One region of the Nostoc sp. LEGE 12447 genome, then DNA from elsewhere that is predicted to be linked to it. Evidence: predicted binding sites of a transcription regulator. Region 1 holds the regulator's gene; each other region holds the start of a gene.

What was found. The regulator NtcA, encoded in region 1, controls nitrogen genes in cyanobacteria. The targets are predictions, from matches to a motif close to TNTGTANNNNNNNNTACANA.
Region 2: IQ274_RS15380 (Glu/Leu/Phe/Val family dehydrogenase) is a predicted target of NtcA. The motif match lies at 1,194-1,213, and genes of this name have one in related genera.
Region 3: IQ274_RS05730 (DUF3155 domain-containing protein) is a predicted target of NtcA. The motif match lies at 895-914, and genes of this name have one in related genera.

The regions. Positions count from the first base shown of each region.
Region 1 covers NZ_JADEXT010000043.1:30,933-33,206, reverse strand. Annotated here, with positions in the region: gene IQ274_RS29210 (DUF3084 domain-containing protein) at 1-591, opposite strand, end outside; gene ntcA (global nitrogen regulator NtcA) at 760-1,431, opposite strand; gene fabI (enoyl-ACP reductase FabI) at 1,811-2,274, shown strand, end outside.
Region 2 covers NZ_JADEXT010000012.1:166,032-168,305, forward strand. Annotated here, with positions in the region: gene IQ274_RS15380 (Glu/Leu/Phe/Val family dehydrogenase) at 1-1,109, opposite strand, end outside; gene IQ274_RS15385 (beta-ketoacyl-ACP synthase) at 1,248-2,274, opposite strand, start outside.
Region 3 covers NZ_JADEXT010000003.1:247,603-249,876, reverse strand. Annotated here, with positions in the region: gene IQ274_RS05735 (GAF domain-containing sensor histidine kinase) at 1-656, opposite strand, end outside; gene IQ274_RS05730 (DUF3155 domain-containing protein) at 943-1,260, shown strand; gene IQ274_RS05725 (cofactor assembly of complex C subunit B) at 1,699-2,229, opposite strand.

The DNA of each region.
Region 1 (2,274 bases):
TCGTTCTGTCTTCAGTAGTTCAACTGCCGCCTGTAGCTCTTTTCTTTGATTGGAAACGCTTTGCAACTCAGCTATGGCTTTTTGGTACTGAGTTACAACTTGTCCTAATTGACCTTGAGTGCGTTGGAGTTGAGTTTGAGTTTGAGCTTGTTGACTAATGGTGCGGTTCAACTGAGCTTGTGTTTGGAGTTGTTTGGCATTTGCTGCCTGTAAAGACTGATTAATTGCCTGTAAGTCTTGTTGTGCTTTTGCTTGGGCAATTCTTGCTTGATTTAGCTCACTTTCTACCTGACTTTTCTGAGTTTCTGCGGTTTTTAGCTGTTCCCGTTTCTGTCTGAGGTCTGTTTGAATATCTTCTAATTCAAAAACTCCCTTTCGCAAGCCTTCATCGGCAGCGAATAAAATTCCTAATGTTGATGCTGAAATCAAACCGCCCGTAAAAATAGTTACCACTACGGCAGTATTTTTCGGACGAAGCTTAAAAAGTGAGAGGCGGGCTTTGCCAACTCGTGTGCCGATGCGATCGCCCACGGTGGCAATTACGCCTCCCAGAATTAAAATTGCTGCGATGAGGATGTATCCGGTGGTCATCTTTAGCTACCGAAATCCTTCCAGATACAGCCTACTACTTTTAAGCATTGTCTGCGGAGAAGTGGAAGTTGGCAATAGCTGAAATTATTCAATTTTAGATTTACCTCTAGCTATTAGTGTCATCTTTCAAAATAGAACACGCGCCGATTCCCCTTTCTCCGATTGATTTTATGTGAATTGCCTACTTAAGGTAACAGGTTTATGCACGGTAATCTTCTTTTTGTGGATAGAAATCATCTTTTTCTCACGCAAATCCCCTAGTAGCCTAGTAACAGTAACACGAGTTGAACCAATTGCTTCTGCGATCGCCTGATGAGATAACTTCAGATCAATAGTTATCCCATCTGCACAAGGAACGCCAAAATCCCGACAAAGAATTAATAAAAAACTCACCAACCTAGAACCCATATCTCGGTGAGCAAGAGTTTCAATCATCATCTCTGTCTGTAAAATGCGCGAAGAAAGACCCCGCAGCATTAACATTGATAATTCTGGATTTTCCTTAAGTGCTTGCTCTACTTGTTCAATTGGGGCTGACAGTAATTCCACAGGGGTAAATGCAACCGCATGGTAAAACCTATCCGACTTATTTCCTGTCAGCAATGACAAAACACCAAAAACACTATTTTCCCGAAGCAATGCTACTGTTATTTCCTCTCCTGCCTCGTACACCCTAGAAAGTTTAACAGCACCTTTCAAAAGAAAATAAACTCGTTCGGCAGGATCGCCAGGAAAAAAGATCGTTTTATTGCGTTCAAACGTTTCCACAACTGGCGGAAACGCCCCGGTCGCCATCTGACGAAATACATTTGCTAGGGCTTTATCTTGTGTCACGATCATCTCCCTTCCCCTACCCAATGCCGGAAAAACAAAAACTGATTACCTAAGAATACACCCGAAAAATGAATAAAGCACCGTCAACCTTTCTGTACTTTCCTATACTCAAACTAATCGCTTCATAACTGTTTGTTTATAATGATACATAATTGTTGATCCTTTCAGCTACTAATTGTTGATAAGTAGTTCCAATAACTGTATTAAAAAGGGTTTTTTAAAGAACAAATAAAGATATCTTGAGAAAATCTTTAGGAAAAATCAAGATTTTTGTCATAGCAAACACCCTTCTCAATATTCATTTTTGCAAATCCTGTATAAAACAAAGACAAACGTGCCTCAGATTCTAGTATGCTCCTAATGATCGATCGCATTAACAATTTCTATGCTGAATCTGACTGGAAAAAATGCTCTTGTTACAGGTATTGCCAATAACCGCTCGATCGCCTGGGGCATCGCCCAACAGCTGCATAAAGCCGGAGCAAACCTGGGTATTACCTACCTGCCGGATGAACGCGGCAAAATGGAGAAAAAAGTTGCGGAGTTGGTAGAACCCCTCAACCCAAGCTTATTTCTTCCTTGTAATGTCCAAGATGAAGAACAGATTCAATCTACCTTTGAGACAATTCGTGAGCAATGGGGGAAGCTAGACATTCTCATCCATTGTCTGGCCTTTGCCAGTAAAGACGATTTAAGTGGAGACTTTAGCCAAACCTCTCGTTCTGGCTTCAACACTGCCTTAGAAATCAGTACCTACTCGCTGGTGCAGTTAAGTGGTGCAGCGAAACCTTTGATGACTGAGGGAGGTAGTATCGTCACGCTGACATATTTAGGCGGTGTTAGAGCAAT
Region 2 (2,274 bases), on a different contig from region 1:
AGACCCTGCACCCATTCCAAATAACTGACTACCACACCACCAGCATTCGCCAATATATCTGGTAGTACTGTTACACCCCGCGCTTCTAAGGCCAAGTTAGCCTCAAGAGTAACCGGCCCGTTAGCTGCTTCTGCGACAATTTGCGCTTGCACCTGATTCACATTTTCTTCAGTGATCTGGTTTTCTAAAGCTGCTGGTATTAAGACATCGCAGGGTAAAGTCAATAAATCTGCATTGCTAATTGGTACAGATTGGGGGAAACCTACAATACTCTTGCGATTTTCAGCAGCGTAGATTTTCAACGCGGGAATATCAAGACCAGCTTCGGAAAATATTCCTCCAGCACCTGTTGAAACAGCGATAATTTTCGCGCCTGCTTGATGGAGTAATTCAGCTGCGGCACCACCGACATTACCAAAACCTTGAATAGCTACTCGCACTCCTACTAAGGATTTACCTTGATCTGCTAGCGCCTCACGCACAATAATCATTGTGCCACGTCCAGTTGCCATTTCTCGCCCTAGAGAACCACCAATGGAAAGCGGTTTACCAGTCACAACGCCTGGTACAGCATTACCGACATTCACAGAGTAAGTATCCATCATCCAAGCCATTTCACGAGCAGAAGTGCCCATGTCTGGCGCAGGAATATCTACGGAAGGCCCAATATCTTTAATTAACTCACTGATATAACGGCGGCTAATTCGCTCTAATTCGCCAACACTGTAACGTTTTGGATCTATGGCAATGCCACCCTTACCACCACCATAAGGAATACCTAACAATGCACATTTCCAGGTCATCAGCATTGCCAAAGCCGATACTTCGCGCAATGTCACTGCCGGATGATAACGAATTCCGCCCTTGTAGGGACCTAAGACATCGCAGTGCTGTACCCGGTGTCCAGCAAGAACCTGTATTTCCCCGTCATCTAGTTTCACGGGAATGGAAACTGTGACAACCTTACGCGGATGGCTGAGGATTTCCAGCAAACCCTGATTTAAATTTAGTTCTTTAGCTGCCGCTTCTAAGTAGCTACAGGCTTGGTCAAATGGGCATATATGCGCTGGAGAAGCAGGTTCTAGCGGTAGTAGTGATTTTGAAATCATAAAATTTTCTCCTAATCACGGTATCTTTACGAACCGGATATCATTCTGTAACTAGCTTATCCTTTTTTTGAGAAAAATAGGAATTTTGTAGTTTTTGTTACAGTTTTATATTTTATATTGTGCTGTAGGTACAAAGTACTATGGGGACTTAGCTAACGCGATCGCGACATTCTGTCCACCAAAGCCAAAACTCAAACATAAAACCTGCCTAATTCTACTTAGACGTGCTGCTGTAACGATTTCTAAATCAAACTCTGGCTGCTGCAAGCCTACACAAGGCGGTAATATTTGATGCTTTAATGCCATGAGAGAAAAAGCTACGCCTAATGCTCCTGATGCTCCTAATGTATGACCTGTGCTTCCTTTGGTCGAACTAACTGCCACGCCTTGGGGAAACAAACGCTGGATTACCATACTCTCCATCTGGTCATTTAGCTGGGTTGCTGTACCATGAGCGTGAATGTAATCAATATCGCTTGGTGATAGACAACTGCGTTCTAGACATTGTTTGATAGCTGCGATCGCACTTTTCCCTTCAGGTTCCGGTGAATTACTATGATATGCGTCGTTAGTTAAGCCGAAACCGAGAATTTCACCATACACTTTTGCTTGTCGCTGTTTTGCCAACTCTGCGGATTCTAAAACAAACACAGCTGCGCCTTCGCCCAAAACTAACCCTTCTCGCTGCAAATCAAAGGGATAAGCCCCAGTTTTCGCCAAAGCACCCATCTGCTGAAACCCAGCTAAAGTTAGGGGTGTAATTGGTGCTTCCACTGCGCCTGCGATCGCCTGTTGGCATTGCCCAGTTTGTATAAGTAAGGCTGCTTGGGCGATAGACCAAATTCCAGTTGCACAAGCTGCCATCGGTGCCAAAACCATACCTGTTGCACCGATTTGTCTTGCAGCTGCGATCGCATTGATATGAGGTAATATCTCTAACCAATTTCCAAAATCAGAAACGGGCAAATTTTCCGCATCTTTATACATTTGCCGCGCCAACATCTCCCAAGATGCTTGATAAGAGCGACTCGATCCAATGACGACAGCACAATCAGTTAAAGGTAGAACTAAGCCAGCATCTCGCAAAGCAGAAGTAACAACCATTTGAGTTAACATTGCCAACTCAGATGGTTGTTGAGCAATCAAACCTAGAGGAAGTGGTTTT
Region 3 (2,274 bases), on a different contig from region 1:
CCTGGGCGCAGCCGCTTCAATAGCAGTTTCCCAAAAGTCCGCAATGCCGTTAATGGGTTACGAAACTGATGCAACAGGTTATCTAGCAAATCTCGCTGTTTTTCTTGGAGAATTTGTTGCTCACGCAACTGCTCCTCAAACCATGCCCGGCGTTGATCTAAAATACAAGCGATCGCTAATGTTTGGGCTATCTGTTGAATTTGACTTTCCTCATGTTCATTCCATGCCCGGTCTTGCCTACCCGTCACCAATAACCCCATCATCACACCCTCATAAACTAGAGGTAAAACAATTTGGTTGCCACTAAAGAGGTATTCCTCTTTTAAATGGGGTTGAGATGCCTCAGACTGCTGTGATGAGGTTGGAGATTCCGATTCTGCTGTCAATAACCTTCTGCGATCGTTGGGTAATATAAACACATTTCCAACTTGAAGTTGCTTGTGTACTACTGTCACCTCAGCAGTTTCTTCCCCTGGCGGTAATAATGCTGTTTCTGGGTAAATTACCACAGGAATCAGTTTGGCCTCACTAGAAGGAGCCTCTACCAATTCTTGTGTCAGGTACACAATACTTAAAGTTGCTCCCAGCCCTTGGGTTAGCAGCGCTATTTGCTCTCGACACAGAGCAATAAAATCGGAACTGGCAGACATTAACATTTTTTAGCTCTTGCTCAAGATTACAGATTTTAAGGCATGATGATAAGAGAGGATACTTAATTTTTACCTCACCCATTCAATAAAGCTTAACTAAAATCTTCTTAGTGATGGTTTGTACCAAGGAATTATTTTCTTAGGTAACTTTGTTTTATCTATTTTCAAAGATGTTAATTTTCTTGCATGAAAAGGTTAAAAACTATTGATATTTTGAACTAGAACTTATATAATGACGACGGATTTTGTAGCTAACACTACAATCTATAGCTTGAAAGAGGAGGACAATAGGTTGGCAAGGAGACGCAAAAGGAAAAGTCGCCGTCGTCAAGAAGGACGGAGGATTTTGGAACACGTGCCTCAATATAGCATCGAAAGTGGCGAAGAAAAACCTGTGACAGCAGCGAGAAGATTCATTCAAGCTGAAGGGATTTTGCCACCTGCGTTGCTACTCGTAAAGCGAAATGAACACACAACAGATCGTTATTTCTGGGCAGAAAAGGGACTGTTTGGTGCTCAATACGTAGAGGAAAACCATTTCTTGTTTCCAAGCTTGAGGGTATTAGAACCTTCGCCTGGTCAAGAACCTCTTGCTTTAGCTAGTCGGTGAACCATAGATGGTCATCTTACACATTGAATGTGGCTCCTGACTATTCATTAACTGGCAAAATAGCTAAGTTTATGCAAAATTTAATTTTTTTTTAGTTTGGAGCTGATTTGCCAGTCAGGCTAGTCCAGGTAATTGGAAAATAAACTAGTCTCAAAGCACGCTAGATTGCATGGGTTGATACTAGTGTCATGATATAGAAGGGAGTGGGTATAGAGCCAAGCGCCTCCAAAAGCGCTAGTGAAGTTGCGCTCTTATACCGTGAATTGTTAACCAAGCTCTGTCAACGAATTTAAGTTAATTAATTTAAATTTCTCCCCACGACTTATATCGTGGGGAAAGTGACAAAGCAGAAGTCTTGATTTCCTCCTTTTTACTTTTCATTGCCTAAAGATTAGATCAGGTCAGAAGTCTGCATATCATAGTTAAAAAAAGCAACAATTATTCACCAGCCTTGAGCTGTAGAGTTCTCTGTAACTCACTGAGTTCATCTCGATGGGCAACTACAGTGATCTTACTTGAGGAGGTTTGTTCACTCTGAGTTGTTTCTACTTTGAGTGACACCTTCTCAAGTCTTCCAGATTTTTTCCAATAAAACAGACCACTTAAAGGCGACAGCAGTACCATAGCCAAAACAATGGGACTGAGGTTAGGAAAAAGCAGGTATACGACTAGTGAGAGACAAACAATCCCAGTCGCTGCCAGCAGAGTTAAAAATATAGCTAAAAACCAACTGGGGCGAACATTCCCTTCAAAAGTCACTTTGTTTTGTTCTCGGTCTACCTCTGCTACTTGGTAAGACCGGGAGCGAAAATACTCTTTTAATTGAGACATTAAAGCAGCTTCGTCTTGCTCAGATACCAGTTGCACTGTTTGTATGCGGTCTTTAGTCGAGGCACGAATAAAGAAAAACAGCCCAACCGATAACAACAAGGTTAGCAGGAACGTAGATGGCAGAATAGCAGTATCCATAACTGATTGTTATTGTTTGACTGGAGGAGACTTATTCATTATCAA